2 regions of the Maricaulis virginensis genome follow, and region 2 is predicted to be linked to the other one. Evidence: predicted binding sites of a transcription regulator. Region 2 holds the regulator's gene; the other holds the start of a gene.
The links. Region 2 encodes LexA, which represses DNA repair genes until DNA is damaged. Its sites were predicted from a motif close to ATGTTCCNCTTGTGTTCC; they were not measured.
Positions count from the first base shown of each region.

Region 1: the regulator LexA is predicted to act here: its motif matches at 2,683-2,700, upstream of PKE71_RS04780 (VOC family protein).

Region 1 covers NZ_BSFE01000002.1:277,033-292,440, forward strand. Annotated here, with positions in the region: gene PKE71_RS04770 (outer membrane protein) at 62-733, shown strand; gene PKE71_RS04775 (DUF1254 domain-containing protein) at 774-2,180, shown strand; gene PKE71_RS04780 (VOC family protein) at 2,290-2,658, opposite strand; gene PKE71_RS04785 (helix-turn-helix domain-containing protein) at 2,801-3,253, opposite strand; gene PKE71_RS04790 (thymidylate synthase) at 3,541-4,407, shown strand; gene PKE71_RS04795 (nucleoside triphosphate pyrophosphohydrolase family protein) at 4,419-4,739, shown strand; gene PKE71_RS04800 (dihydrofolate reductase) at 4,703-5,260, shown strand; gene hflK (FtsH protease activity modulator HflK) at 5,374-6,525, shown strand; gene hflC (protease modulator HflC) at 6,522-7,400, shown strand; gene PKE71_RS04815 (DUF2065 domain-containing protein) at 7,400-7,588, shown strand; gene PKE71_RS04820 (Do family serine endopeptidase) at 7,697-9,088, shown strand; gene miaA (tRNA (adenosine(37)-N6)-dimethylallyltransferase MiaA) at 9,085-10,020, shown strand; gene PKE71_RS04830 (YybH family protein) at 10,022-10,531, shown strand; gene ilvC (ketol-acid reductoisomerase) at 10,524-11,516, shown strand; gene PKE71_RS04840 (hypothetical protein) at 11,578-12,102, shown strand; gene PKE71_RS04845 (TVP38/TMEM64 family protein) at 12,163-12,897, shown strand; gene PKE71_RS04850 (rod shape-determining protein) at 13,023-14,063, shown strand; gene mreC (rod shape-determining protein MreC) at 14,100-15,092, shown strand; gene mreD (rod shape-determining protein MreD) at 15,089-15,408, shown strand, end outside.
Region 2 covers NZ_BSFE01000004.1:198,857-214,264, reverse strand. Annotated here, with positions in the region: gene PKE71_RS09430 (ComEC/Rec2 family competence protein) at 1-805, shown strand, start outside; gene lexA (transcriptional repressor LexA) at 1,160-1,855, opposite strand; gene trpC (indole-3-glycerol phosphate synthase TrpC) at 1,949-2,761, opposite strand; gene trpD (anthranilate phosphoribosyltransferase) at 2,764-3,783, opposite strand; gene PKE71_RS09410 (anthranilate synthase component II) at 4,055-4,645, opposite strand; gene PKE71_RS09405 (divergent polysaccharide deacetylase family protein) at 4,746-5,753, shown strand; gene trpE (anthranilate synthase component I) at 5,739-7,235, opposite strand; gene PKE71_RS09395 (peptidylprolyl isomerase) at 7,232-9,169, opposite strand; gene tpiA (triose-phosphate isomerase) at 9,359-10,108, shown strand; gene PKE71_RS09385 (response regulator) at 10,184-11,251, shown strand; gene secG (preprotein translocase subunit SecG) at 11,368-11,694, shown strand; gene PKE71_RS09375 (CTP synthase) at 11,776-13,404, shown strand; gene PKE71_RS09370 (glutathione S-transferase family protein) at 13,478-14,119, shown strand; gene PKE71_RS09365 (pyridoxal phosphate-dependent decarboxylase family protein) at 14,127-15,408, opposite strand, start outside.

The DNA.
Region 1 (15,408 bases), on a different contig from region 2:
TGTCGAAAATATTTTCGGCAGTAAGCTCGGCCTCTCATCCGAATTGGGAAAGGACATTTCGATGAAGAGGTATCTGGTATCCGGTGTGTGTCTGGGTGCGGTGCTGACAGCACCGGTCAACGCCTGGCAGTCTGGCTTCGAGGGGCGCCCCTATCTGGAAGTTGGCCCGACGCTTCTGCTGACGGAACTGGAAGGCGAAATCGACGATCTCCTGCTGGAGGACAATGTCAGCCTGAATGCAGTTTCCTTGCGGGGTGGAGTGGGTATTTCGGAATATCTTGCGATCGAGGCTGATATCGCAATCGGCGCGTCCGGTGAGACTCTCGACGAGACCGTGTCGGTTTACGGAATCGAGGGGGAGTTCAACGGCGATGTGGACGTCAACTACATCGCCGGTGTCTATGTGCGCGGTCACGTTCCGGTGACAGATGACGGTCGCCTGAGGCTGTTTGCCCGGGCCGGATTTGTGACGAGCGAGATTCAGGCCGGCGGAACCGTTACGGCAGAGCTGGACGAAGCCCCGACCTTCACGTTTTTCGACACCGAATTCACCCTGCCCGGATCCTATTCCGCAACCGGGACCTACACGGCAGAGCGAAGCGGCCTGGTCGGTGGCGGCGGTGTGGAATACCAGCTGAACCACGCCTTCTTCATTCGCGGTGAAGCCACCTATTTCGGCCTGGAGGACGCCCCGACCGTGGCCGGGACGCTGACCGTCGGCCATCGCTTCTAGCGCGTTGCATCACGACACAATAACCCCTCAGGAGACGATCATGACAAACATGCGCATGGCGTGCGCCATGGCGATCGTGCTGACGCTGGCGTCTGTTGCCGGCGTTGCGGCGCAAACCGGCGATGCGACGGGTCCGCGCCTGTCGGTCCGCACAACATTCATTGCGTCGGAAGGCTATGTATACGGGTTTCCCCTCCTTCTCATGGACGAAACCCGGCGTGCCGCGACCGAGATACCCTATGTCTGCGGTCTGGGTGGTCCGGAGAATGCTTTCACGCATTTGCTCGATCCGCCGGGGCCTGACTTCAGGGCCGTCGTCAGGCCGAATGTCGATACGCTCTATTCGTCCGCTTTTCTCGATCTGTCAGCTGACGCGATGGTGCTGGACGTGCCGGAAGTGCAGGACCGCTTCTACCTGATGGCAATGCTCGATGCCTGGACGAATAATTTCGCCGGACCGGGCAGCCAGATGAATGGCGGCGAAGCGACACGCTATCTCATCACCGGGCCCGACTGGGCGGGAGACGTTCCCGCCGGTATGCAGCACATCGAAGCCCCGACCGATATGGTCTGGATCATCGGGCGTACCGAATTGAAGGGACCGGACGATCTTGAAGCGGCCAATCGGGTTCAGCAATCGTTCAGGCTGAGGCCGTTGAACGGGCCGGAGCCGGTCCGTTCCGAGGAAGCCTGCCAGCCGATCCTGGACAGGGTGTCTCCCGAGGACACGATACGCGCGCTCTCGGGGGCCGAATTCTTCCAGCGGCTGGATGCGCTGATCGCGCGCTACCCGCCTCCGGCGGCGGACACAGGCAAGCTCGAGACGCTCGGCCAGATCAATGTCGGCCCCTACGCCAATGGCAGGATTGACGATCTGTCCGAAAACAACCTCGAAGCTCTGGATCGTGGCGTCGAGCGCGGGCAAAGCGCGATGGATGCAGGATTTTCCTTCGCCAGCCGCGGGACATGGACGCCGGACCCCGAGCGTGTGCCTCTGGGCGATTACGGCGATCAATTCCTGGTCCGCGGTATCGTATCGCAAATCGGGTTTGGCGCGAACCGCAATGAATTTGCCGTCTACCAGAATGCAAGACGTACAGCGCGGGGCGGTGCGCTGGACGGCCGTGAAGGCGTCTATCGGCTCGTCTTCGACAACGGAAATACGCCGCCCGTGGGGGCGTTCTGGTCAGTGACTGTGTATGACGGTGAGGGCTTTCTGGTTGCGAACGCCCTGGACCGGTATGCCCTTGGAAGCAATTCCGATCTCCAGGCCGATGCGAACGGCGATGTGGTCATCACTTTCGCGAGGGAAAGGCCCGACGATGTTCCTGTCGAGAACTGGCTGCCGGTACCGGACGGGCCGTTCGAAGTGACCTTGCGAATGTACTGGCCGAACGACGCTATTCTGGACGGTCGATGGTCCGCGCCGGCGATTTCCCGCCAGTGAGGATTTCCTGCCAGTGAGGCGGTGACATGCCCCTGGCGCTGCAACGCGGCGGGAAAACCCCCGGTGATCGATCCGATCACCGGGGCCGTTCCGGTCAAAGCACTGCAAACTACATGCAGAAGACATTGAGCTTGTTGCCGTCCGGGTCGCGGAAATAGCCGGCATAGAAGCCGCTTTCGCCGCGCGGGCCGGCCGGGCCCTCGTCCTGGGCACCGAGCTCGATCGCCAGCTTGTAGACCTTGTCGACCTGGGCGCGGTCCTTGGCCTGGAAGGCGGCCATGACGCCGTTTCCGACCGTGGCCGTATTGCCGTCGAACGGCTTGGTCAGCGCAATGCCGCAACCGCCATCGGCCGTGCCCCAGGCGATGAAAGTGTCTTCCTCCATGAAGCGGCCGGCGCCGAATTCGGCGCAGAGCTTGTCATAGAAGGCGGCGGCGCGGGGCAGGTCATTTGTCCCCAGTGTAACATAACCCAACATGTCGATGGTCCTCCATTACGGGGGTTGTTCCCCGATTGTTCCGCCCGGCAGGCTATCGCAACACGGTGCCTTGGCAAGCCGGAAACGGCAGGCTGCGGGATTACTCCTGCCAGTACGGTGTCCGGAGCGCCGGCCAGCCGGTTCAGCCGGCCGCATGCTGGTTCTGGTAGCGGGTTGCGAGTTCGACGATGACGGTGGTGGCAATGTGGGCCGCTGCGCCCACCGTCCACCAGATCGACGCCCACAGCATGACGGAGGTGCCGGTGCCGATATTGATCCCGGTGAAAATGATCATGCCGAGCACATAGCTGGCCAGGTGGATCCACAGGGAGAGCCGCAAGCCGGCCGTCACCCTGGCGTTCTTGGTCCGTATCGTGCGGGCCGCTTCCTCTTCCGGATCGACGCACAGCGCCAGGGCATCGACCTGGAAGGCCGCGGCCAGGGCGGTGAGGGAATCGCGGGATGCCTGCTCGCCATTCTCGATCCGCTGCACGGTGCGAAGTCCGATCCCGGCCAGTTCGGCCAGATGTTCCTGCGACCAGTGCCGCTCTTCGCGCCAGCGCTTGATCTTTGCTGCGTCTGCCTTGAAAGCCATGTCATTCTCCTTGAGACCTGTTGTAATCGGATGAGCGGGATTGACCAGAGCGGCGGCCAAAGCGCCACGCCTGCCTTGTGTCACGGCCCCGCCAGATGCCCGCCACCGGCCCGCCAGTTGCGCGCTGCAGGGCGTACGGGGCCGGCGGGCACCGAAGCGGCGGGAAGTCTTGAGGCTTGGCCGGTTATCCCCGGCGCGTCGCTGCAGGCAGGCTCACGGCAGTGCCTCAAGCGGTTAGACTTGGGGGGATCGAATCAGTCGAGTTGCGCGGATCGCAGGAGGAATTCATGGCGGACCTGGCCTTTGCGGATAGCCGGCCGGAAGCGGCGGGTGCGGGCAGCCTGCCCGGCTCGGCCGCGGAGCGCGCCTACCTCGATCTTCTGCGCGATATCCTGGAAACGGGCGCCGAGCAGAATGACCGGACCGGTGTCGGCACGCGCTCGGTCTTCGGTCGCCAGCTGCGCTGCGACCTGTCGGAAGGCTTTCCGTTGCTGACGACCAAGAAGGTGCATTTCAAGTCGATCGCGATCGAGCTGCTCTGGTTCCTGCGCGGCGAGACGAATGTGCGCTGGCTGCAGGAGCGCGGCGTGACGATCTGGGACGAGTGGGCCGACGAGAACGGCGATCTCGGACCGGTCTACGGCAAGCAGTGGCGCCGCTGGGAAGGCCCGGACGGCACTGAAATCGACCAGTTGTCCAATATCCTCGAACAGATCCGCAACAATCCGTCCTCGCGCCGGCTGATCGTGTCGGGCTGGAATCCGGCCGATGTGCCCAACATGGCGCTGCCGCCCTGCCACACGCTCTACCAGTTCAATGTCGCCAACGGGAAACTCTCCTGCCAGCTCTACCAGCGCTCGGCCGACATGTTCCTGGGCGTGCCGTTCAACATCGCCTCCTATGCGCTGCTGACTGCCATGGTGGCGCAGGTCTGCGGGCTGGAGCCGGGCGAGTACATTCACACATTCGGCGACGCCCACATCTATTCCAATCACATGGACCAGGTGGAGGAACAGTTGTCGCGCACGCCGCGTCCGCTGCCGCGCCTGTCGCTCAATCCGGAGGCAAAGGACCTGTTCGCCTTCGAATACGACGACATCACCCTGGAGGGTTATGACCCGCACCCGCGCATCGCTGCGCCGGTCGCGGTCTAGGGGGGGGCGGGATGTCCGGTCCGCTGACCGATCTGGGCGCGCAGATCGCACAGGTCTGCGACATCTATGCGCGAAATTACGGTATCGACCGGTCGGGCGACTGGTATCTGCTCAAGCTGCAGGAAGAGATGGGCGAGCTGACCCAGGCCTATCTCGACGCGACCGGCCGTTCACGCCGCCCGGCCGACGAGGAGGCCCGTACGGCACTGCGCCGGGAAATGGCCGATGCGCTGGGCATGCTGCTCCTGCTGGCGCGCTCCGAAGGCGTCGACCTGGACGCGGCGGTGCAGGAAAAATGGCTCAGCTGGCTCGACAAGCCGGTGTCGGCATGACCGGCACGATCGTCCCGAAAGTCTGCCTGGTCGCGGCGCGCGGCCGCAATGGGGTGATCGGTGCCGATGGCGATCTGCCCTGGCGCCTGTCGTCCGACATGAAGCTGTTCCGCGACACGACGCGCGGCAAGCCGGTGATCATGGGACGCAAGACGTGGGAGAGCCTGCCGCGGCGGCCGCTGCCAGGGCGCCTCAACATCGTGATCACTCGCCAGTCCGGCTATCAGGCCGAAGGCGCCACGGTGGCCGGCAATTTCGGCGATGCGCTGGCTGCGGCGTTTGCAAAGGCCAATGAGGATGGTGTCGACGAGGTGTGCGTCATCGGCGGCGCGCAGATCTACACCGCCGCGCTGGAACGGGCCGGCCGGTTGTATCTGACCGATGTGGATGCGGCGCCGGACGGCGATACCCGCTTCCCCGATGTCGACGAAACCGCCTGGACAGAGGTCCGCCGCGAGGCCCATCCGGCGGGCGAGGGGGATGACCATGCCTTCGTCTTCCGGCGTCTCGATCGCATCTGATACGCGCGGAAATGAGGGACGCTGCGTCTGCGTGTCCCGCTTGCCCGCTCTTGAACCCCGGCGCGCATGCGTTCATGTAGGGCACAAGACTAGCAAGAGGATCGATCCAGCTCATGCCGTGGAACGACAATCAGGGTGGAGGCGGCGGAGGCCCTTGGGGCTCCGGCGGCGGAAACAACAACCAGAATCCATGGGGGCGGCGTCCCCAGGGCTCTGGCGGTGGCGATGAAGGCCCCGATCTCGACGAGGTCGTTCGCGACATGCAGCGCAAGCTGCGCGGCCTGTTCGGCGGCGGCGGGAGCGGCGGCAATGGCGGCGGCAAGAAGGGTGGCGGTGGCGCCAGTGCCTTCGGCTTCGGCTTCATCCTGCTGGTGATCGTCGGCGTCTGGTTTGTCATGCCGGGCTCCGGCTGGTACCAGGTCGGCCCGAACGAGGCTGGCGTCGTGCTGCGCTTCGGCGAATATTCCCGGACCTCCTCGCCGGGTTTCCACTTCAAGCTGCCCACGCCGATCGAGACGGTGACGCTGCCGGAAGTGACGACAACGAACACGATCACCATCGGCCAGGGCAATGAAGGCCAGATGCTCACCCGCGACGAGAATATCGTCGACATCGATTTCGCCGTGCAGTGGCGCGTCGATCTGAGCTATCCCGACGGCGTGCGCGACTACCTGTTCAACGTGCGCGAGCCTGAAGCCACCGTCCGGGCCGTGGCGGAGAGCGCCATGCGCGAAGTCGTCGGTACGTCGGACCTGCAATTCATCATCACCGAGGGCCGGACCGAAGTGTCTCACAGGACGCGGGCCCTGCTGCAGGAAACCCTGAACGAGTACAATGCCGGTATCGAGGTCCTGCAGGTCAACCTGCGCAACGCCCAGCCGCCGGAGCGGGTGATCGACGCCTTCCGCGGCGTGGACGTCGCCCAGCAGGAAGCCGAGCGCGCACAGCTCGATGCGACCGCCCACGCCAACAGCGTCATCCCCCAGGCTCGCGGCCGTGCCGCCCAGGTGACGCAGCAGGCCCAAGCCTACCGGGACTCGGTGATTGCCGAAGCCCAGGGCCAGGCCGACCGCTTCGTGGCCATCTACGACCAGTACCGTCTCGCGCCGAATGTCACGCGCCGCCGCATGTATCTCGAGACGATCGAGGAAATTTTCCGCCGGTCGGACCTGATCGTGCTCGATGACCAGGCCGGCGCCGTGCCCTATCTGCCGCTCAACGAGCTCGGCCAGAACCGCAACCGTACGCAAGGAGGCAATCAATGATCCGCACGCTCGGCATTATCATTCTTGCGGTTGCCGTCTTCATCGGCCTGCAGAGTGTCTACACGGTCTCGGAAACCGAGCAGGCTCTGATCCTGCGCCTCGGCGAGCCCCTCGATGCGGTCAACGAGGTCGGCGAGCCCGATCCGGGCCTGCACTTCAAGCCGCCCTTCATCATGGAGGTGCTGACCTTCGACAAGCGCAATATCGAGCTCGATCTCGATCCGGAAGAAATCCTGGCCTCGGACCAGGAGCGTCTCATCGTCGACGCCTTCCTGCGTTATCGCATCACCGATCCGCTGCGCTTCTACCAGACCTTCCGCGACGAGCGCGGCGCCCGCGTTCGCCTGCAGCAGATCATGGATGACAGCCTGCGCGGCGTCATCGCGTCGATCCCGTCCTCCGAGGTCATCTCCGGCCAGCGTGCCGCATTGATGGACCGCGTCCAGACGGCGGTGGAAGACCAGGTGCGCACCGGCAGTTTCGGCATCGAGGTGATCGATGTGCGTATCCTGCGGGCCGACCTGCCGCAGCAGATCGCCGAGAACGTCTTCCAGCGCATGCGCTCGGAACGTGACCAGGAAGCGGCCCGCATCCGCGCCGAAGGCGAACAACGGGCAGCGGAGATCCGCGCCAATGCCGATCGCCAGGCGGCGATCATCGAGGCCGAGGCGCGCGCCGAGTCCGAACGGATCCGCGGTGAGGGCGATGCCCGCCAGAACCAGATCTTCGCCGAGGCCTACAGCCGCGACGAGGAATTCTTCGCCTTCTATCGCTCGATGCTGGCCTACCAGCAGGCGATGGGCGATGGCACGCCGATCGTGATTCCGCCGGACAGCGAGTTCTTCAACTACTTCCGGTCGGAAACCGGCGAATAGTGTGGACTGTGCTGATCGCCGGGCTCGGGGTGGCGATCGCGCTTGAAGGCGCGGTCTACGCCCTGGCCCCCGGCGCCATGAAAGACGTGATCGCCAGAATTGGCGCGATGAGCCCGGACCAGCTTCGCCTGGCCGGGCTCACGGCCTTGTGTCTGGGCGTCGCCATCGTGGCCCTGGCGGTACGCTGAGAACGCCGCAAACCTTACGCCTGCATCACTGCGGTTGCAGCGGGGTGCCGCGAAGCGGTATTCACCTTGTTCTGTATTCCGGTTCCCGAAATCGAACGGATATTTGCAATGCGGCGTTTTCTTGTTGCCTTCCTGGTTCTTCTGGTCACCCCGGCAGTGCTGGCGCACCCGGCGCCCGACGGTTTTGCCGACCTGGCCGAGCGGCTCTCGCCGGCCGTGGTGAACATCTCCGCCGCCCAGCGGCTGGACAGCGAAGATGGCTTGCCGGAATTCCCCGAGGGCTCGCCGCTGGAGCGTTTCAACGACATTTTCGGCGATGCACCGCGCATCGCGAATTCGCTCGGTTCAGGCTTCATCATCGATCCCGAAGGCCTGGTGGTGACGAACAATCACGTCATCGACGGGGCCGACGAGGTCGAGGTGGCCCTGCCTGACGGACGGGTCTTTGCGGCGGAAGTCGTGGGGATCGATCCCGTCACCGACCTGGCCGTCCTGCGCATGGAGGTGAACGAGGCGCTGCCGCATGTCGATTTCGGCGACAGCGACACGGCGCGCGTCGGCGACTGGGTGATCGCGATCGGCAATCCCTTCGGCCTGGGCGGTACGCTGACGGCCGGTGTGGTTTCGGCGCGCGGCCGCGATGCCGGCGGCCAGTATGACGACTATATCCAGACCGATGTGGCCATCAATACGGGCAATTCCGGCGGGCCGCTGTTCGACATGGCGGGCAATGTGGTCGGTGTGAACACGCTGATCCTGTCGCCCACCGGTGCCAGCGTCGGCATCTCGCTGTCCATCCCGTCCAATCTGGCGCGCCGCGTGGTCGATCAGCTGATCGAGTTCGGCGAGACCCGCCGCGGCTGGCTGGGTGTGAGCGTGCATCGCGTCACCCCGGAACTGGCCGAGAGCTTCGGTCTGAACACGCCTTACGGCGCCATCGTCTCGCGGATAGAGGAAGACGGTCCCGGCGAGGCGGCCGGCCTGCGCCAGGGCGATCTGATCCTGAGCTTCGATGGCGAGCGTGTTCAGGAGAGCCGCACTTTCCCGCGCATGGTCGCGGAAAGCGAGATCGGCCGCGAGGTCGAGGTCGAGATCATCCGCCGCGATCGCCGCATGACGCTGGACATCACGGTCGGCGAACTTGAGCGCGAGGGCGATGAAGATGCGGCGGCGGGCAGCGGTTCCGCCGGCGGCGTGGTCGATCCCTCCCAGGGCAATGCCAATGAAGTCCTCGGCATGACGCTGGCCGCGCTCGATGCGCCTTCGCGCCGCCGATACCGCGTCGATCCCGATGCCCAGGGCGTGCTGGTCACCGATGTCGACGCGTCCAGCGATGCGGCCGGCAAGATCCGCCCCGGCGACGTAATCGAGGAAGTGGAATTCACGCGCGTTGCGACCATCGCCGATATCCGCGAGATCGTTTCCGGTCATTCCGGCGGACCGATCCGCTTCCAGGTCAATCGCGGCGGCCAGTACGTGCTGCATTCCATCCGGCCGTGACGGCGCCGGCCAACCGGGCCCTGCTGATTGCGGGACCGACAGCGGCGGGCAAGACCGCCTTGGCCATTGCCGCGGCCGAACGGCTGGACGGCGAAATCGTCAATGCGGATTCCATGCAGATCTATAACGGTCTGCATCTGATCACCGCCCGGCCTTCACCCGGGGAAGTTGCGCGTATTCCCCATCACCTCTTCGGCGTGGCCGACCCGGCCGAGCGCTGGTCGGCCGGGCGCTGGGCCGAAGCCGCCCTGGCGGCGTGTAAAGAGATCCGGGCCCGGGGACGCACGCCCATCCTTGCCGGCGGGACGGGGCTCTATTTCCACACATTGACGGCCGGTCTGGCACCTGTGCCGGAGATCGGACCGGCGGCCCGGGCAAAGGCCGCGGCGCTGTTCGATGCGGGTGGGCTTGAGGCGCTGCGCGATGAGGCTCGCCGTCTCGATCCGGCCTCCGAGGCGCGGATCGGGCAGGGCGACCGCCAGCGCCTGCTGCGCGTGGTGGAGGTCGGCCTGGAAACCGGCCGGGCCCTCTCGGACTTCCAGGCCGACACACAACCGCTTCTGCCGCCCGGCAGCTGGCACGGGCTCGTGATCGAGCCGGACCGGGCCGCGCTCTACGACCGTATCGGCAGGCGTTTCGACAAGATGATGGAGGCCGGTGCGCTGGCCGAGGTCGAAGCGTTCGCGGCCCGCAATCTCGATCCGGATCTGCCCGCCATGAAAGCGCTGGGCGTGCCGCCACTGATCGCGCATCTGCACGGCGAGCTGGATTTCGACGCGGCGATAGAGACGGCAAAGCGCGACAGCCGCCGCTATGCCAAACGGCAACTGACATGGTTCCGTAATCAAACGGCCAGCTGGCCGCGGATAGTCTCGCTCGATCCGGCAGCGGCGCAGGCCGAACTCGCCGGCATTCTGGACGAGGGGGACTGACATGCATCCAGGCACACTGATGAACGCGCTGACGGCTCTGACCCTGACGGCGACACCGGCGATGGCTCAGGAAACGGCTGTCGAGGCCATCCTGCAGGCCGATCGCGATTTCGCGGCGATGGCCGCCGAGACCGGGCCCGGGCCGGCCTTCGAGGCCTATATGGACGATGTCGACGGGCGGCTGATCCGCGGCACGGCGGATGCGCTGGTCGGTTCCGCAGAGATCCGGGGGGCGTTCGACGCCTGGCCCGAGGGCATCCTGCTGCATTGGGAGCCGCTGGAAGGCTTCGCCTCCGAGGGCGGTGATTTCGGTGTCACCTGGGGCCTGTGGTCGCTGCATCCGGACGGCGATCGTGCCAGTGCGCCGGCCGGCCGTGGCACCTATGTCACCGTATGGCGGCAGGACGAGGCGGGGAATTGGCGCGGTTTGCTGGACATGGGGACGAATGATCCGTCCTATCGGCCCGAAGCACCGGAAGCCGATTCGCAAAGCGCCCCCGAGGATGACTGACCCGCTTTATACGAAAGACATCGATCTCGACCCGATCCGCAAGTGCCGCCTGGCCATTCTGGGCTATGGCAATCACGGCCGCTCGCACGCGCTCTGCCTGCGTGACAGCGGTGTGCGGGATATCCGGATCGCGCTGCGGGATGGCTCGCCGTCGCGCAGCAAGGCCGAGGCGGACGGGTTCGAGGTGATCGGCCTGGACGAGGCGGCGCGCTGGGCCGATGCCATCGCGCTGCTCGCCGCCGACGAGGCCCATCGTCAGATCTGGGACCAGCACATCGCCCCGCACCGCAAGCCCGGCCAGGCGCTGATCCTGTGCCACGGCTTCTCGATCCACTACGGGCTGATCGAGCCACCCGCCGATGCCGACATCATCCTGGCCGCGGCGAAGGGGCCGGGCGGGGCGGTGCGCCAGGAATTCGAGAAGGGCAAGGGGCTGATCGGTTTCTGGGCGGTGCACCAGGACGCCTCCGGCCACGCCCGCGAGCTCGCCCTGGCCTATCTCGCCGGCATCGGATCCGGTGAGGTCGGCATCTTCCCGACGACATTCCGCGAGGAAACTGTCTCCGACCTGTTCGGCGAACAGGTCGTTCTCGTGGGCGGGATGGTTGCGCTGGCCAAGGCCAGTTTCGACCGGCTGGTCGCCGCTGGCGTGTCGCCGCGCATGGCCTATATCGACTGCGTTCACGAGATCAAATATCTCGCCGACCTGATCCAGGCACGCGGGATTGCCGGCATGTATGAAGCGATCTCCGACACGGCCGAATATGGCGCGCGCCAGATCGAGGATGCTATTGCCGGCCCGGAGCTCCGGCGAACCTTCGACCGCGCCATGACCGCGATCGAAGATGGCAGTTTTGCCAGGCGCTGGGTCGAGACCTACGAGGCCGGCAATGCCATGACAGCGGACCGCGCCCGCGACCGCGAACTGCCGGTCGAGGCGGCCGGTGCTGAGCTTCGCAGCCGCATCTACGGTGACGCGAAATAGCCAAGCCGCCGATGGGGCTGTATTAAGCGGCTATTGTTGTTTCTCACTGCGGGGGCAGGACATGTCATTCAATCCGGTCAAGATCCGGCGATATGGTGAACCCAAGGAAGTGGTGGCGCGCGTCTTCGAAGAAGTGGGCGGCATCCCGAAAGTCATGGAATTGCTCGATCTGAGCCGCACGCGAGTCTATGCGCTGGCGGATCCCGATTCCAGCAATGAGATCTCCTACACCCGCATGGCCACGCTGACCGAAAACGGTGCGACGGCCGCGGCCCAGCACCTTGCAGCGCTGGCGGGCGGTATCTTCCTGCCGATCGAGAAGGCGGACGATGCCAACTGGCTGGCGCTGGCCGGCGATGCCAGCCGCTCGAATGCGCGCAATATCTCTGCACTGATGGAGTCGCTGAGCGAGACCGAGCGCTCGCCCGGCCGGGTCGATCAGGACGAGGCTCGCGGCATTCTCAAGGTTCTGGACGAACAGCTCGCCGTGCTGGCCATCCAGCGCGCCAAGCTGGTGGCCATCGCTTCGGGCGAAGCCGTCGACATGGACGCCGAAATGTCAGACGGTGAGGCGGGTTCCAACTGATTTGCGCACGGCCCGACCTGTGACCTGTCAGACGAACCGCGCCATACGGAACGGCCGAGCATGAACCGGATTTTCAACTTCATCCTGCGTATGGATGCGCGTGCAGCGCGGGCCATCGGTGTATCGGCGGCCCTGTTTGTCGTTGTCGCCGTCATCTTCCTGATCGGCCGTTTCGTACTGGATATCGAACCCGGTGCTGCCGGCAGCTGGTTCGGTTCGCTGCGGGACCGCTGGTATGCACTGCCCGTCACGATCGGTGTCTTTATCGCCCTGTCTTTCCTCGGCGCGCCGCAATTCGGACTGATGGCTGCGGCGATTGTCGCCTTCGGTCCGGTGACGGGGGCATTGTACGCCTGGATCGCGACGCTGACGGCGGCATCGGTGAACTTCTGGATGGGGCGTGTTTTCGGTGCGCGCATCCTCAAACGCTATGGCGGCGACTGGGCCAACCGGATCTCGAGTTTCATCGGCCGCAACGGGCTTGTTGCGTCCATGGTGGTGCGCTGGGTGCCGTCGGGGCCCTTCATTGTCGTCAATATGGGCTTCGGCATTGCCCGCACACCCTATTGGGCCTTCCTGCTGGGTACGGCTCTGGGAACCGGTCCCAAGATCATTGTGGTCGGCCTAGCGGGGCAGGGCATCCTGGCCATGCTGGGTGAAGGGCGGGTGCTGGTCGGACTGGCGCTGTTCGGGGCTGTCGGGGCCTGGTTCGGGATCATGCTGGCGGCGCGCAAATGGCTGCGCCGGAACCGGCCCGAAGCGGCAGCCGAGACCGAGGCAGCGACGCCCGAATAGCAGGCACACCTGCCATGACATGTGTGTCCGTACGGTCGCACCCCTTGCAATCTATCGCGGAGCATCGCACAAGAAAACAAGTTGCACCGCGGCTTTGCCGCCACACGTCTGAACGCGCCACGCTCATGCTCAACAGCCTTTTCGGTTTGCTCTCCGCGGATATCGCCATCGACCTGGGTACCGCGAACACGCTCGTTTACGTCAAGGGGCGCGGCGTCGTCCTGAACGAGCCGTCCGTTGTCGCCTACAAGATCGAGAAGGGCCGCAAGCATGTGCAGGCGGTCGGCGCCGAGGCGAAGCTGATGCTGGGCAAGACGCCGGGCAATGTCGAAGCCATCCGTCCGATGCGCGACGGTGTGATCGCCGACTTCGATGTCGCCGAGGAAATGATCAAGCACTTCATCCAGAAAGTGCACAATCGCCGCGCCATGGTCTCGCCGCAGGTCGTGATCTGCGTGCCGTCGGGCGCGACGGCGGTCGAACGCCGCGCCATCCATGAGAGCGCTCTGGGTGCCGGTGCCCGCAAGGTCTATCTGATCGACGAGCCGATGGCGGCTGCCGTCGGTGCCGGCCTGCCGATCGACGAGCCGACCGGTTCGATGATCGTCGATATCGGCGGTGGCACGACCGAAGTGGCCGTGATGTCGCTGTCCGGCATCGTCTACTCGCGCTCCGTCCGCGTCGGCGGTGACAAGATGGACGAGGCGATCATCAACTATATCCGCCGCTCGGCGAACCTTCTGATCGGCGAGACCTCGGCCGAGCGGATCAAGAAGGAAATCGGTTCGGCCATGCCGCCGGTGAAGGGCGAGGGCCTGTCGCTGGACATCAAGGGCCGCGACCTGATGAATGGCGTGCCGCGCGAGATCGCCGTCACCGAAGCCATGATCGCCGACAGCCTCTCCGAGCCGGTCGAGCAGATCGTCGAAGCCGTCAAGCAGGCCCTCGAGGCGACACCGCCGGAACTGGCGGCCGATATCGTCGACAAGGGGATCGTGCTGACCGGCGGCGGCGCCTTGCTGCGCAATCTCGACACCGAGCTGCGTGAACGCACCGGTCTGCCGGTGAGCCTGGCGGACGAGGCCCTGTCCTGCGTCGTGCTCGGCTGCGGAAAGGCCGTCGAAGACTTGCGGATTTGGCGCCCCATTCTCTCCGAAGCCGTGTAACCTCCGCCCCCGCGGGTGGAGAAGGAGTGAGTCGCGGTGGCCACAAGGCGCTCGACACGACATGATGGCGAGCAGGGTGTCCGCTTCTCGCGGACTGTCTTCATTGCGCTTCTTGTTCTGTCCTGTGCACTGATCGCCTTCGATCGCCCGCAATCGCGATCCGATACTTTCGCCCGTATCCGTGCCGGCTTCACCGACCTGACGGCTCCCGTTCTGGAACTGGCCGCCCAGCCGCTTCGCGCCATCAAGAATATCGGCCCCTATTTCCGCCGGCAGGGCGAGCTTGCCCAGGAAAATGCCGACCTGCGCCAGCAATTGATCGAGGCGCGCTACTGGGAAGATCTCGCCTATCGCCAGCGCGACCGGATCGAGATCTACGAGGATGCGCTGAACGTCGACACGCCCGCCACACAGGACCGGATCGGTGCCTGGACCGTAGCCGACCCGCGCGGACCGTTCGTGCGCGCTCGCCTCATTGGCCGCGGGTCTCTGTCGGGTATCGAGGACGGCTATCCGGTCATCAATCTCTACGGCCTGGTGGGCCGCGTCTACGAGACTGGCCGCCAGTCTGCACGCGTGCTGCTTCTGACCGACCTCAACAGCCGGATTCCCGTCATGGCGGACCGGTCGAATGCGCGGGCCATTCTGGTCGGCGACAACTCCCCCTATCCGCGACTGGAATATGTCGGCCGGGCGCCGGATATCCAGCCGGGCGACCGTATTGTCTCGTCAGGTGATGACGGCATTCTGCCGCGCGGCCTGCCGGTCGGCGAAGCGGTGGCGACGCGCGAAGGCGGATGGCGGGTCCGGCTCTATTCGGACCAGGCGCCGATCGATTTTGTCTGGGTATGGCCCTACCGCCGGGTGACGCCGCCGGACGAGGAGGTCAGCGCCGACGAGGCCGGACTGCTCGACCCCGACGAGGCTGGCCCGGCGACAGCGGCGCCCGTCGCCGAGGCGGCGCCTGCGGGCGCGGACAGCGGCGATGGAGAAAGCGGTGCTGCTGCGGATCCGGAGGCCCAGCCATGAGAAAGCCGACCGACCGCAGCTCGATCTGGACCTCTGTTGCCCTGTGCGTTTTCACCGTCCTGCTGGCCCTGGTCATCCAGGCGGCACCGACACGCCTGGTCGACGGCATATCGGTCATGCCGACCTGGCCGCTGATGGTGATTTTCCTGTGGTCGGGACTGCGCCCGCACTTCATGCCGCCGATCGTGATTTTTGCCATCGGTCTCGCCCAGGACCTCCTGACCGGCGCGCCAATGGGGGTCTGGGCCCTGTCCTACCTGGTTGCGCTGGCGGTCTGCCGCTTCCGTGGCGAGGACGGCATGCCGCGCGATCTGCC
Region 2 (15,408 bases):
GGGGCTGATCGGCAATCTCATCGTCATGCCGGTCTTCACCCTGCTGGTGATGCCGGCCGGCGTGCTGGCGCTCTTCCTGATGCCGCTCGGCCTGGACGGCGTGCCGCTCGCCCTCATGGGGCTGGGGCTCGATCTGGTTCTGACACTGGCCCACATGGTGGCGGACTGGCCGGGTGCGGAACGCACGATACCGTCAGCGCCGGGATGGGTGCTGGCGCTCTATGGCTGCGGATTTGCCATCGCGTGTGCTGCGCGGGGACTGTGGCGGGTGCCGGGCATCGGCGTGATGCTGGTCGCGATGGCGATCTGGGCGACCGGGCCGCGGCCGGACCTCTTCGTCACGCGCGACGGCGTCGTGCTGGCGCAGGATGAAGACGCGGAGGGCTGGGCGGTCAGCGACCGCCGGCGCGGCCGCTTTCCGGTGCGGGTCTTCCTGGAGGCCGAGGGCGAAAACGAACGGCCGGACCGGCTTGCACTGGCTTGCGATGGCACCGGATGCGCCGGGCAGACGGCCGGTGGAACTGTCTTCAGCCTGCTCGAGAGTCTCGATGGTCTGGCGGAGGATTGCCGGCTGGCAGGACTGATCGTGACGCGGCTGAACATCCCGGAACACCGGATCCGCAGCTGCGCCGCCCGCGTGATCGACGGCGGCGTGCTGGCACGGCAGGGCGGGGCGTTGATCCGGGAAACGGCAAGCGGCGAGCTCGTCATCCGCCATGTCCTGCCGCGCGATATTCGCTCACCCTGGCACACACGCCGGACGACGGAATCCGGGCATTTCAGATCGCCGGGTCATATCAGGTAGCCGGGTCATATCAGGTAGACTGGGGAGGGCGGCCCGACCGGCAATCGGCTGGCAGCAATCGGCCGCTAAATGGCACCTCGGCCCGCGCGAGACGGGCGGGCGAAGGCCACCGCAGACAGTGACCGGCCAGCACCCGCCAGCATCCGACGCGCAGCCGGCGCGGACGGTATTCGTTGAAGTCCGGGATCAACTGTCCCGCAGCACAGCTGGCAGCTTGCTTTCGCGGCTGACGCCGACAGCGCGACAAGCCATCAGGCCCAGAAGATCAGCGCGCCACAAAGACCCGCCTCCCGACCGCGAGCACGGTCTGGGAGCACGGTCTGGAAACAGCGCCAGAACCAGGTGCCTGCCCCGTCAGTGATACTTGCGGATCAGGCCGACCAGCAGCCCCTGCACCTTGACGCGGTCGGGGCCGAAGATTCGGGTTTCGTATTCCGGATTGGCGGCTTCCAGGGCGATCGAGCCGCCCTTTTTGCGCAGGCGCTTCAGCGTGGCTTCCTCGTCATCGACCAGGGCCACGACGATATCGCCGGTGTTGGCGGATTCGCAGCGGCGGATCAGCACGGTGTCGCCATCGAGAATGCCGGCCTCGATCATCGAATCGCCCTTGACCTCGAGCGCGAAATGCTCGCCGCCGCGGATCATGTCGGCCGGGATGGGCAGACGGTCGGTCTCGTGCTGGATCGCGGAGATCGGCACGCCGGCCGCGATGCGTCCAAGCACGGGGATTTCCACCGTGGTTTCGCGCTCGCTGTCTTCCGGCTTGTTGAAATTGGCGCGAACGACATTGGGGCCAAGATCGCCCGACGGCACCGGCGCCTTTGCGCTGGCAGCGGATTCGGGGAGTTTGAGCACTTCCAGGGCACGCGCCCGGTGCGGCAGACGCCGGATGAAGCCGCGCTCTTCCAGCGCCGTGATCAGCCGGTGCACACCGGATTTCGAGGCCAGTTGCAGGGCCGCCTTCATCTCGTCGAAGGAGGGCGAGACGCCCGTTTCCTTGATCCGTTTATGGATGAAGAGCAGGAGTTCGTTCTGTTTCCGGGTCAGCACGGCAGGCCCTCGTCTGGACGAATCCCGGCGCTGTTCAAGCCGGGAACAAATCAGGAATTCTGCCGTTTGTTCTATAAGTGTTCCTGATGCGCGTCAAGCGTCGCCGGGCGGGGTCATGAGGGCGCGGGTCGCGGCTGCGACATCCTCCTGTCGCATCAGGCTCTCGCCGACCAGCAAGGCCCGTGCTCCGGCCCGCTGCAGGCGGCGCGCATCCTCGGGCGTGAAAATCCCGCTCTCGCCAACCAGGAAACGCCCGGAGCCGACATGCGGGGCGAGGCGTTCGAAGGTTTCCAGCGAGGTCTCGAATGTACGCAGATTGCGGTTGTTGATGCCGACCAGCGGCGCGTTGAGATCGAGCGCGCGCTCCATCTCGGCATCGTCATGGACCTCGACCAGAACATCCATGCCCCAGCGTCCGGCCTCGTCGGAGAGCCGCCGGGCCGTGTCGTCGTCGACGGCGGCGAGAATCACCAGAATCGCGTCCGCGCCCAGCATGCGCGCTTCGGCGACCTGGTAGGTGTCGTACATGAAATCCTTGCGCAGGGCGGGCAGGGCGACCGCGTCGCGGGCGGCACCGAGAAAGGCATCGGCGCCCTGGAAGCTGGGACCGTCGGTGAGGACGGACAGGCAGGTTGCACCGCCCGCCTCATAGGCACGGGCGAGGGCTGGCGGATCGAAGTCGGCGCGGATCAGCCCCTTTGACGGGCTCGCCTTCTTGATCTCGGCGATGAGGCCCAGCCCGTCCGTGCGGGCGGCGGCTTTCAGCGCGTCGAGAAAGCCGCGTACCGGCGCGGCATCGCGGGCTTTCGCCTCGACCTCGGCAAGCGGGCGTTCGGCCTTGCAGGCCTCGATATGGGCGCGCTTGTAGGTGCCGATGCGGGCGAGTGTGTCGGGTGTGTCGGTCATGATCAGGCTTCACCCCGGGAAATGGCAATCATGCGGTCGAGCGTGGTGCGGGCGCGGCCGTCGTCAAGGGCTGCGGCGGCCAGGCCGGCGCCCTCGGCAATGGTCGCGGCCTTGCCGGCCACCAGCAGCGCGGCGCCGGCATTGAGCACGACGATATCGCGGAACGGCCCCGTCTCGCCGTCGAGCAGGCGGTTGATCGCGGCGGCGTTATAGGCGGGATCGCCGCCGCGCAGGTCTTCCTCGGACGCCAGGGCAATGCCGGCCTCGCCGGGATGAAAGTCGAAGGTGTCGATCCGGCCCTGGCGCAGTTCGGCGATATGGGTCGATGCGGTCGTGGTAATCTCGTCCATCCCGTCGGCGCCGCAAATGACCAGTGCGTGCTCACAGCCCAGATCGCGCAGCGCCTCGGCCATGGGGACCAGCCAGCGCCGGTGATAGACGCCCAGCAATTGACGCTTCACCCCCGCGGGGTTGGAGAGCGGTCCGAGCAGGTTGAACACCGTGCGCACGCCCAGGGCCTGCCGGGCCGGGCCGACATGGCGGACGGCGGAATGGTGCGCCGGAGCGAAGAGGAAGCCGGCGCCGGCCTCGTTCAGCGAGCGCTCGACCCGCTCCGGCCCGCAATCCAGATCGATCCCGAGCGCCGCCAGCACATCCGAGGAGCCGGATTTGGACGAGGCGGCGCGATTGCCATGCTTGGCGACGATGGCGCCGGCGCCGGCGGCCACGATCGCAGCGGCGGTGGAGATATTATAGGCGCCCTTGCCATCACCGCCCGTTCCGCAGGTATCGATGGCGCCCTCAGGTGCCGTGATCCGCGTCATGCGGGCGCGCATGACGCGGGCACCGGCAGCGATATCGGCGGGGGTCTCGCCCTGGGCCGCCAGCCCCATCAGGAAACCGGCAATGGCCGGATCGGAGGCCTCGCCGTCCATCAGCTCGGCAAAGGCGCCGGCGATGGCGTCACGGGACGGGCGTTCGGCCCGGCTGAAGGCCTGGAGGCAGGTCGACAGAAAACGCATGTTGAACAGGGTCCGGTTCGGAAAGGTCTCGGGGCAGGGCGGTCAGTCGGTCAGGCCGGTTTGCGCCAGCATCCCGTTGCGGCCGCCACGTATCGAACGCGCGCTCCGCACATCCACGCGCCGTTCACCGCGCGGGCGGCGGTGCGGACAGGAGCGGAGGATGTGGAACAGATCGGCATACGTGTCTGAAGACCGGTGATGAACTTCGCGAACCCGTTGCGAATAGCGTGCACAGGCGGGCGAGGCAATCGCCAGCCGCGCCGGAGCGCACCTAGGCCGCAGCCGCGTGCGGTTTGCGCGTCATGGCCAGGAAGTTGGCCAGAAGGTCGTGACCGTGTTCCGAGGCAATGGATTCCGGGTGGAATTGCACGCCATGCACGGGGCGTTCCCGGTGGGCCAGCCCCATGATCTCGCCATCGCTTGTGCGCGCGGTGACGCGCAGCACGTCCGGCACGCTGTCGGGCTTCACGGCGAGGGAATGATAGCGTGTCGCGGTGAAGGGATTGGCGAGGCCGGCAAACACGCCGGTTCCGTCATGCTCGATCGGACTGGTCTTGCCGTGCATGATTTCCATCGCAGAGACGACCTTGCCGCCGAAAACCTGGCCGATCGACTGATGGCCGAGGCAGACACCCAGGATCGGCAGGTCGGACGGGGCTTTCTCGATCAATCCCAGACAGATGCCGGCGCGGGCGGGGTCGCAGGGACCGGGCGACAGCACGATCCCGTCCGGGGCGAGCGCCAGGGCTTCCTCGACCGACATTGCGTCGTTGCGAATGACGCGAGTCGTGGCACCCAGTTCCTGGAAGTAGTGCACCAGGTTGAAGGTGAAGCTGTCATAATTGTCGACGATCAGAAGCATGGCTCTCTCCGGTTGGCGGAAATCTAGGCGGTCCGGCCCGTTGCGCCAATCCCGCGGGCTGTTTAACGCCGGTTTAAGCCCTTTGGAGCGTGGTTAACGCATGAAACCCGATCAGCGCCCCCTGATTCGCAGCACGAGCTCTGCCGTGCCGGCCTTGGCCGGCGCGCTGGTGGCGTTTGCCTATCTCGTTGGCGCTGTGGTGTTTTCCCTGGCCAGCCAGTCCGGCGAAGCGGATGCGGGCGTGGTGGAGCCGGTCATTGCCGTTGCAGATGCGGCGGTCGTGATTCGCGAGCCCGCCCATGCGCAGGGCGGTGCCAAGTCGGTCCGGACATCAGAAACCGCGCGCACCCGGATGGCCCCGGCGAGCAGCGATATCGACACCGTCGACGCCTTCCTGCCCACCGGGCCGCGCCTGGCGATCGTGATCGACGATGTCGGGCTGGATCTGGCCGCCGCGCGCCGCGTCATCGCCCTGGATGCCGGCGTCAGTATCGCCGTTCTGCCGTATGCCGCGGCTGCCGCAACCGTGTCGTCCGAGGCCTCCGCCGCAGGCCATGATGTCCTGCTGCACATGCCGATGGAGCCGGTGGGACTGGCCGATCCGGGACCGAACGCCCTGCGTGTGGGCATGAGCGACAGCGATCTTCAGGCGCGGGTCCGCTGGGCGATGAGCCGCGTGCCCGAAGCCGTGGGCCTGAACAATCACATGGGCAGCCGCTTTACCGCCGATCCGCGGGCGATGCGTGTGGCCCTGTCGGCCGTTGCCGACCGCCAGCCGCTGTTTCTCGATTCCCTGACGACGGGCGAGAGCCGCGGCCAGGCTGTGGCAGCGGGGCTGGGACTGAACGCGCTGCAGCGAGATATCTTCCTCGATCACGTCCAGACGCCGGCCGAGGTCACCGCCCGGCTCGACGAGGCCGAAGCGCTGGCCCGCTCGCGCGGCTGGGCGATTGCCATTGGCCATCCGCACGACACCACGCTGGATGTGCTGGAAGCCTGGATCGCGGGTGCGCGGGAGCGCGGCGTGGAATTCGTCACGGTGACGACCCTGTCCGGCCAGATCGCCCGCACTGCCACACCGACGGCCGACGCCTCAGCCCTGCAGTGAGTCTTCCGCGGCGCGGAACAGCGCGGCGGCCTTGTTGACGGTTTCCACCCGTTCCGATTCCGGATCGCTGTCGAGCACGACGCCGGCTCCGGCCTGGACGTGGATCCGTCCGTCCTTCACCACCGCCGTGCGCAGCGCGATACACGTATCCATGCCGCCATCGGCCGAGAAATAGCCCACCGCGCCGGAATAGATGCCGCGGCGATGCGGCTCCAGCTCGTCGATGATCTCCATCGCCCGCACTTTCGGCGCGCCGGACACCGTGCCCGCGGGAAAGCCTGCAAAGAGGGCCGAGACCGCGTCTTCACCCTCGGCCAGATCGCCTTCGACATTCGAGACGATGTGCATGACGTGGCTGTAGCGCTCGACGATCTCGCGCGAGGTGATGCGTACCGAGCCGGGCTTGGCGACACGGCCGACATCATTGCGGCCCAGATCCAGCAGCATGAGGTGTTCGGCGCGTTCCTTCGGATCGGCCAGCAGATCGGCTTCGAAGGCGTCGTCCTCGGCCGGGGTCTTGCCGCGCGGACGCGTGCCGGCGATCGGGCGGACCGTCACCGTACCGTCGCGCAGCCGCACCAGGATTTCCGGGCTGGAGCCGACAATCTCGAAACCGTCAAAGCGGAAGAAGAACAGGAAGGGCGAGGGGTTCAGGCGCCGCAGCGAGCGGTAGAGCCAGAACGGATCGGCAGGATAATCGGCGGAAAAACGCTGGCTGGGCACGATCTGGAAGGCGTCGCCGGCACGGATATAACCGCGCGCGCGGTCGACAGCTTCACGGTAGGTGGCATCGTCCTGGTTCGAGGTGAGTTCGCCGAGCGCACCGTCCGCGGCGGCCATGTCCGGGGTTGCGCCGGCAAGCGCATCCAGCGCCATCTGCATGCGCTCGACGGCGGCGTCATAGGCTTCGCGGGCGGAATACTCGCCGGGACGCACCGGGCTGTAGACCTGGATTTCCTGCTTCAGCGCATCGAACACGATCATGACGCGTGGCCGCAGCAGACAGCTTTCGGGCACGTCCAGCGGGTCCGGCGCGGCGTTTTCCGGCAGGCGTTCCAGATAGCGCACCATGTCATAGCCGACATAGCCGAACAGGCCGGAAGCCAGCGGCGGCGCACCGTCGGGCAGGGGACAGCGGGCATCCTCGATCACGCGCCGCAGCGCCTGCATGGGCGGTTCGTCGACAGGGGTGAATTCGCGGCGGGCCACGGCGAGCCCGCGCGCTTCGGAGACCTGGCCGTTGCGGCATTGCCAGATCAGGTCGGGATCGAGGCCGATCGCCGAATAGCGGCCGCGCCAGGCGCCGCCTTCCACCGATTCCAGCAGGAAGGTGTCGGCCCGGTTACGGGCGAGCTTGAGATAGGCGGCGACCGGCGTCAGCAGATCGTCCACACGCCGGGCCTGGAGTACCGCGGTTTCGCCGCGCTCGAACGCGGCGGCGACGGTTTCGAAGTCCGGCGAGACCGTCGCGCGTACGGTCATGGCTGGGCCGACTGGTCTTGGCCGAGGGCGCGAGCAAAAAGCTGGCGATCGACGGCGCCGTCATTCAGCCCGTATTCCTGCTGCAGGGCCTGCTGCAGCGAGATCAGGACATCGTCACCCATCTCGTTGGCGAGCTCTTCCTGCATCGTGGCTATCTCGCTTTCGGAGATCGCGCTCGTGTCCGCCGGAATGATCTCGTCCACGCGGACCAGCGCATAGCTGCCCGTACCGGTCTGGACGCTATCCCAGACGCCCGGTTCGAGGCTGAAGGCGCGGCTGACGACATTGCGGCCGAAATTCGGAGCCGTGGCGCTGCGCGTCGTGGTCGTGCTCTCGGTACGGCCGCCGGTCGTCAGGGCGACGACGTCGAGCGGTTCGCCGGCCTGCAGCTGTTCCAGCGCCTCGTCGGCACGGGCGGAGAGTTGCGTGTCGACCTGGATCTCGCGCCAGCGCGCCTCGGCGACATCGCGGACATCGTCCAGCGCACGCGGCGCCGACGGGATGATCTCGTCGACGCGGACGGTGAAATAATCGGTCTCGTTGTATTGCTCGAGATCGATGGCAAAGCCCTGGGACTGCTGGAACGCCGTCGCCAGGATATCGGGACCCAGCTCGGTATAGCGCTGCATGTCGATTTCCAGGCTCTCATCGCGGCCATACTGGTCGAGCGGCGCATAGACCTCGATCGGGGTGCCGGACTGGGCGGCGGCCTGTTCCAGCGTCGAACCGCCGGCGCGCGCTTCCTCGAAAGCGGCGATCTGGTCGTAGAGCGCGTCCAGCGCGTCGGCACGGGCGGCCTCCTCGCGCAGCTGCGGCAGCTGTTCCTCGAAGGTCGGCAGCTGCGCGTCTTCCGACATCGTCACGAGAACAGCATTCCAGCCGAACCGGCCCTCGACGGCGGCGGTCGCGCCTTCGCTCATGCCGAACACGGCCTCGGCGACCTGGCTGTCGGGAACCTCATAGGCTTCCACTTCTTCCAGCTCGACCGGTTCGCCCAGCCCCATATCGGCCGCGATCGCTGCGGCGGTCTCGCCGGCTTCCAGGCGGGAGGCGACGGTCTGGGCGGTCGCTTCGTCGGCAGCCGTCAGCTGCACGAAGGAGCGGCGGGCCGGCGTGCCCAGCTGGCCGGTCTCGACCTGGTAGTCATAGGTCTCGCGCAGCATCGTCTCGTCGATCTCGATATCGCGCAGGAAGTCGGCAAGGCGGAAGCGGACCAGGGTGATGGCGCGGAATTCCGGTGCCGTGAAGACCGGCAAGCCGTTGCGATCGGTCATGTCCTGGTTGTCGGCGATGAAGCTTTCCAGCTGTTCCTCGGTAGGATCCTCGATCTCGTCGGCGGTCGAGGCATCCAGCAGCAGCGCCGTGATCCGGCGGCGCTCGCGGCGCACTTCATAGCGGGTCTCGGCGAGGAATTCCGGCGCCGGAACGGATCCGGCCAGGGCAAAGATCAATTGCTGGCGCAGAAGATCGCCTTCCAGCTCGGAGCGGAATTGCGCTTCGGTCATGCCGTTATTCTGCAGCACGCTGATCATGGTGCTGTAGTCGAACCGGTCGGTGACCGGATTGCGGAAGGCCGTCTGGCGTGCGGCTTCGTCGACCAGCGCATCCGGCGAGATGGCGAGACCGAGCTCGCTCGCTTTCGCTTCCAGCGCCGCGAAGGTCGTCAGGCGCTGCAGCACCTGCTCGCCCAGACCGAATTCCAGCGCCTGTTCGCGCGTGATGTCGGGATTTTCCGTCTGGACGCGCTGCAATTCGCGTTCGAAGGCCTGTGCGACCTCGCGCACCGAAACCTGCTGATTGCCGGCGACCACGACCGCGGTCCCGCTGCCGGTGAAGATGCCGCCCACGCCTGTAAATGCAAAGGCGAGCACGATGAGAAGAATGATCACCAGGGCAAACGGCGATTTGGCGAAGGACCGGAATAGGGTCAGCATGGTCAGCAGGGCCTCAGATCAATGTCGCGCGGAAGGTAACGGGGCGGATTCAGGGTCGCAAGCGCCAGTCGCGGTTGCAGCACTTGCAGCGCAGCCGTCGGGCGCAGGTGCGGTTATTGCCCCGGACGCCGGAGCCGACTAATCCTCGGCAGGCTCGGGGCGGAGCCAAAGACAGGCATGGGAGGGGTTATGCCGAGACAGAAACTGATCGCCGGCAACTGGAAAATGAACGGTCTGGCGGCCGATCTGGAATTTCTCGACGCAATCGGACCGGCCGCGGCGGCAGCGGATGCCGAGGTCCTGATCTGCCCGCCGGCGACGCTGCTGGCGGAAGCCGCGCGCCGGGCAGGGGCTCACGGGATCATGGTGGGCGGGCAGGACTGCCATGCTGCCGTGTCGGGCGCCCATACCGGTGACATTTCCGCCGCCATGCTGCGCGATGCCGGCGCCAGCCATGTGATTGTCGGTCACTCCGAGCGCCGTTGCGATCACGGCGAAAACGACGGCATTGTTCGCGACAAGGCCGTCGCAGCGCTCGAGGCCGGTCTGGTCCCCGTCATCTGCGTCGGCGAAACGCAACAAGAGCGTGAAGCCGGCCGGCAAGAAGCCGTGATCGCGGCACAACTCGCCGGATCCCTGCCGGAAAACCGCGGGCAGCGGGAATTGGTCATAGCTTATGAGCCGGTCTGGGCGATCGGCACCGGGCTGACGGCTGAGCCGGAGGATGTCCAGGCCATGCACGCCTTCATCCGCAGCCGGCTGCCCGACCCTGCCAGCACACGGATTTTGTACGGCGGATCGGTGAAGCCGGACAATGCTTCGACGCTGCTCGGATTGCCGGATGTCGATGGCGCCCTGGTGGGCGGTGCATCGCTGAAAGCCGATGATTTCATACCGATTATCCAGGCCGGCTGTCGCGAATCACAACTATTCCGGTAAGCGGATCGAAACTTCTTTCTGCGCAGTGTTCCGGTTCGACGATACCTGTCCGCCGAACCGGGAGCTTCTCAGCGCATGGCCGAAACCGACTACGCCCGAGCGTCCGTCCTGCTTTTCGACCCGGTTCACGTGAACCAGCGGACGACGCGCTATGCCCTGTTCGAAATCGGCTTCCGGCAGATCGAGTGTGTCTCCTCGCTTCGGGAGTTCAAGTCGACACTGGCGGAGACGGCGCCCGCGCTCGTGGTGGCCGAAACCAGCGCGACCGATACGGATATCTTCAATCTCGTGCGGGCGGTGCGCCGCGGCGATCTGGGCAATAACCCGTTCTCCGTGATGCTGCTGACCACCTGGAGCCGCGACACCTCCCATATCCGCAAGGCCATCGAGTGCGGCGCCGACGACGTGATCGTGCGGCCGTTCTCCACCATGTTTGCGGAAGAGCGGGTCAAGACGCTGATCAAGAACCGCAAGGAATTCATCGTCACCAGCGACTATATCGGTCCTGACCGCCGCAAGGATACCGAGCGTTCGTCGGATGCACCGCCGCTGAAAGTGCCGAACTTCCTGCAGGCAACGGTCGAGAATGACTACGAGGCGCTGAACAATGCCAATCAGTGGATACGCGAAGCGCGCGAGACCGTGACGGCCGAGCGCCTGCGCCGTCTGGCGATGCGGATCGTGATCACGGTCGAGCTGCAGATGTCCAAGGCGAGTGGTGGCGACAATCCGCCGGTCCGCCTCGATGTGGCGGATCTCGGCCGCTCTGCGCGCGAACTGAAAGCCCAGCTGATCAAGGCCAATCGCCGCGAGGCCGCCGAGGTCGCCGAGGCCCTGATCGACCAGATCCGCGCCATGGGTGACGGCTCCAGCGTGCCGGCGAGTTCACTGCGCCTGATCAAGGAATTGTCGATGGGCGCCTATGCCGCCTTTGCCAATGGCGAGACGCTGGAACGTTCCAAGGACGAGATCGGCCGTACCGTCACCAATCTGCGCAAACGGCTGCAGGCCAAGGCCGATCTGGCCCAGCGCCGGGCCGAGCTGGCCGCCGAGCAGGCGGCGGCATCCGGCGAGGGTGGGGACGCAACCGCAGACGGTGCTGGCCAAGACCAGAGCGCTGGTATAAAACGCGCCGCGATGTAGCCGGGCTTGGGTTCGCCGATGTGCGGACCCATATGTATTCCGGGCGATATGCATTTGTGTGTCGAGCACATGTGTGTGGAGCCAGACCGGCAGGTTCCGAAACGACGGCGGTATTCATGACAACAGTCCTCCTGATCATCCAGCTCCTGGTTGCGGCCGGTCTTGTGGGCGTGATCCTGATGCAGCGTTCCGAAGGCGGAGCCCTCGGGATCGGCGGCGGCGGCGGTGGCATGATGTCCAGCCGCGGTGCCGCCAATGTGCTGACGCGCACGACAATGCTGCTCGGCGCGGTGTTCATCGCCAATTCCATCCTGCTGGCCGTTGTTGCCAGTGTCGATGCGGATGGCCGCAGCGTGTTCGACCGCACGGTCGAGGAGAACCCGGCGATCGGCGTTCTCGACGAGGAAGAAGAGCCGGGCACGGGTGTTCCCACCGACGGCTAGAGCCCGGCTTCCACGCTTTTCACATCAAATCTTGCAGTCGCGTCTTTCGGGGCGTCCGAATCTCGGATAATCAGACGGCCCATGCCGCGATATATTTTCATCACCGGCGGCGTGGTCTCCTCTCTTGGAAAAGGCCTCGCTTCAGCCGCTATCGGAGCGTTGCTCCAGGCGCGTGGATACAAGGTCCGCCTGCGCAAGCTCGATCCCTATCTGAATGTCGACCCGGGCACGATGTCGCCCTACCAGCACGGCGAATGCTACGTCACCGATGACGGGGCAGAGACCGATCTGGATCTGGGCCATTACGAGCGCTTCACCGGCGTTCCGGCGAGCCAGGCCGACAATATCACCACGGGCCGGATCTATTCCCGCATCATCGAGCGCGAGCGCCGCGGCGACTATCTCGGCGCGACGGTGCAGGTGATCCCGCATGTCACCGACCAGATCAAGCAATTCGTCCTCTCCGACGCGGGCGATGTCGATTTCGTGCTGTGCGAGATCGGCGGCACGGTGGGCGATATCGAGGGCCTGCCCTTCTTCGAGGCGATCCGCCAGCTCGGCCAGGAGCTGGGCGAGGGCAATGCGGTCTTCCTGCACGTCACCCTGCTGCCCTTCATCAAGGTGGCCGGCGAGATGAAGACCAAGCCGACCCAGCACTCGGTGAAGGAGTTGCGCTCGATCGGTATCCAGCCGGACATCCTCCTGTGCCGCTGCGAGATCCCGATCCCGCCGGGCGACAAGCGCAAGATCGCGCTGTTCTGCAATGTGCGCGAAAGCGCCGTGATCGAGGGGCGCGACGCCGCCTCGCTCTACGATGTGCCGATGGAATATCACCGCCAGGGGCTGGATACGGAAATCCTGCACTGTTTCGGCATTGAAGACGCGCCGGACCCCGACCTGTCGCGCTGGCAGCAGATCTCCGACACGATCCACAATCCCGACGGCGAAGTCACGATCGGTGTGGTGGGCAAGTATGTCGGCCTGCTGGACGCCTACAAATCCCTGATCGAGGCCCTCAATCATGGCGGTATCGCCAATGGCGTGAAGGTCCGCCTCAAATGGCTCGACTCGGAGCAGTTCGAGAAGGACGACCCGTTCGAACCCCTGGAAGACGTGCACGGCGTGCTCGTGCCGGGCGGCTTCGGCGAACGGGGCGTGGAAGGCAAGATCGCAGCGGCGAAGTTCGCCCGTGAGCGCAAGGTGCCGTTTTTCGGCATCTGCTACGGCATGCAGATGGCGGTGCTGGAAGCAGCGCGCAATCTGGCCGGCGTGCCCGATGCGGTTTCCTCGGAATTCTCCAGTGAAGGCGAGCCGGTTGTCGGTCTGCTCACCGAGTGGACACGCGGCAACGAAATCGAGACCCGCTCGGCCGCGGGCGATCTGGGCGGCACGATGCGTCTGGGGGCCTATCCGGCTGTTCTCAAGGAAGGCAGCCGCGTCCGCGAGATCTATGGCGCTGCCCATATCGAGGAACGCCACCGGCACCGCTATGAGGTGAATGTGGCCTGGAAGGAAAAACTGGAAGCCTGCGGGCTGACCTTTTCCGGCCTGTCACCGGACGGCATCCTGCCCGAGATCGTCGAGATTGAGGACCATCCCTGGTTTGTCGGCGTGCAATTCCACCCGGAATTGAAGTCACGCCCCTTCGAGCCGCACCCGCTGTTCGCCAGCTTCATCGCCGCGGCGCTGCACCAGAGCCGGATGGTTTAGGTTCGTGCTTCATCCTTCCCCGTCCGGGGGAAGGATGACACAACGTCTCCTCAGCAATATTGCGGAGACATTCATGTCCGATCTCGTCCTGACGACCTATGACTGGGTGCCGGAAACGCCGCGCGGGCATGTGCGCGACCTGCGTATCCGCTGGGCGCTGGAGGAGGCGGGACTGGCCTATCGGGTCGAGAGCACGCCGTTCCATGACCGGGGCGCGGCGCACTATGCCAACCAGCCCTTTGGCCAGGTGCCCTGGCTGACCGATGGCGGCACGCCGGTTTTCGAAAGCGGGGCGATTCTGCTCTATCTGGCCGAGCGCAGCGAGACGCTGATGCCAGCGGACCCGGACGGGCGGACCGAGACGATCGAATGGCTGATCGCCGGGCTCAACTCGATCGAGATGGCCAGCGTGCCCTGGTCGATCTTCAAATTCATGGGCGATACCGAAGAGACGCCGGGCCGCCAGGCGCTCGATGCGTGGGTCGCATCCCGGATGGAGCATCTCGAGCGCGTTCTGAAGGGCCGGGAGTGGCTGGCCGCCGGGCGATTCACCATCGCCGACATCCTGATGGTGGACGCGCTGCGCCTGGTCGACCGGTTCGGCGCCCTGGTCGAGCATCCGGCCTGCCGGGCCTATATCGCCCGCGCGACGGCCCGGCCGGCCTTCATCAAGGCCCATGCCGACCAGCTGGCCCATTTCGCGAAAGCGGATTGACGGTGCGCTAGACTGCCGCCGCCAGCTCCCCGATGACCTCTACAGCGGTCATCACATCCTCCCGCGTGCAGTCGAATTGGCCGACCTGGAAGCGGATGACGTATTGGCCCTGATGCCGCGTCTGGGTGAGATAGGTGCGGCCGTCGGCGTTTATGCGCTCCAGCAGCGCGGCTGTGGCGGCGTCTGCGTCCTCCCCGGCCGGCTCGAAGCGGAAGGTGAACAGGCTGAACCGGCCGTCCGTGACGATGCGGAAACCGGGCAGGGCGGCGATGGCCGCCTCGGCCTCGCGGGACCAGGCGATGTGGTTGCGGATGCGTTCCCGCAGGCCCTCCAGCCCGTAGGCGCGGATCAGGAACCAGAGCTTCAGCGCCCGGAAGCGCCGCCCCAGCGGTACGGTCCATTCGGAGTAATTCACGACCTCGTCAAAGCCCGGCGTCTCCAGATAATCGGGCCGCAGGGTGAGGGATCTGAGCTGTTCGGCCGGATTTTTCAGAAACTGGATCGAACAGTCGAATTGCGCGCCGAGCCATTTGTGCGGATTGAAGACGATGGAATCGGCAAGCTCCGCGCCGGACCAGGCCTTCCTTAACTCCTTGCAAACCATGGCAGAACCGGCCCAGGCTGCATCGATATGCGTGTATAAACCCTCTTTTTCTGCCACGGACACGATTTCCGCCACGGGGTCGCAGGCGCCGATTGAAGTGCCGCCAACACAGATCACGATACCCGCAGGCCGGTGTCCGGCGGCCCGGTCGGCGGCGATGGCGGCGCGCAGGGCGTCCGGATCCATGCCGTGATCCGCACGGGTCGGGATTTTCACCAGATTGTCCTGACCGATGCCGGCGACCCAGCACGCCTTGTCGACCGAGGAATGCGTCTGGGCCGAGGCATAGATGCGCGGTGCGGCCTCGCCGGCCAGACCGGAACGGATGCCGCGCCAGTCGAGTGCGCGTTCGCGCATGGTCATGATCGCCGAGAGCGTGGCCGAGGAGGCGCTGTCCTGGATCACGCCGCGCCAGCCCTCGGGCAAGCCGACGGCCTGGCGCATCCAGTCGATCATGCGCGTTTCCATCTCGGTCGCCGCAGGCGAGGTCTGCCAGAGCATGCATTGCGCCGCCATCGTGTTTGCAAGCTGCTCGGCGAGCATCGAGGCGGGGGCGGCATTGGCCGGGAAATAGGCGAAGAAGCGCGGATGCTGCCAGTGGGTCATCGCGCCCGGCACGATGCGCTCGAAATCGGCGAAGATGCGCGCCATCGGCTCGGCGCCCTCGGGCGGCGAGACGGGCAGG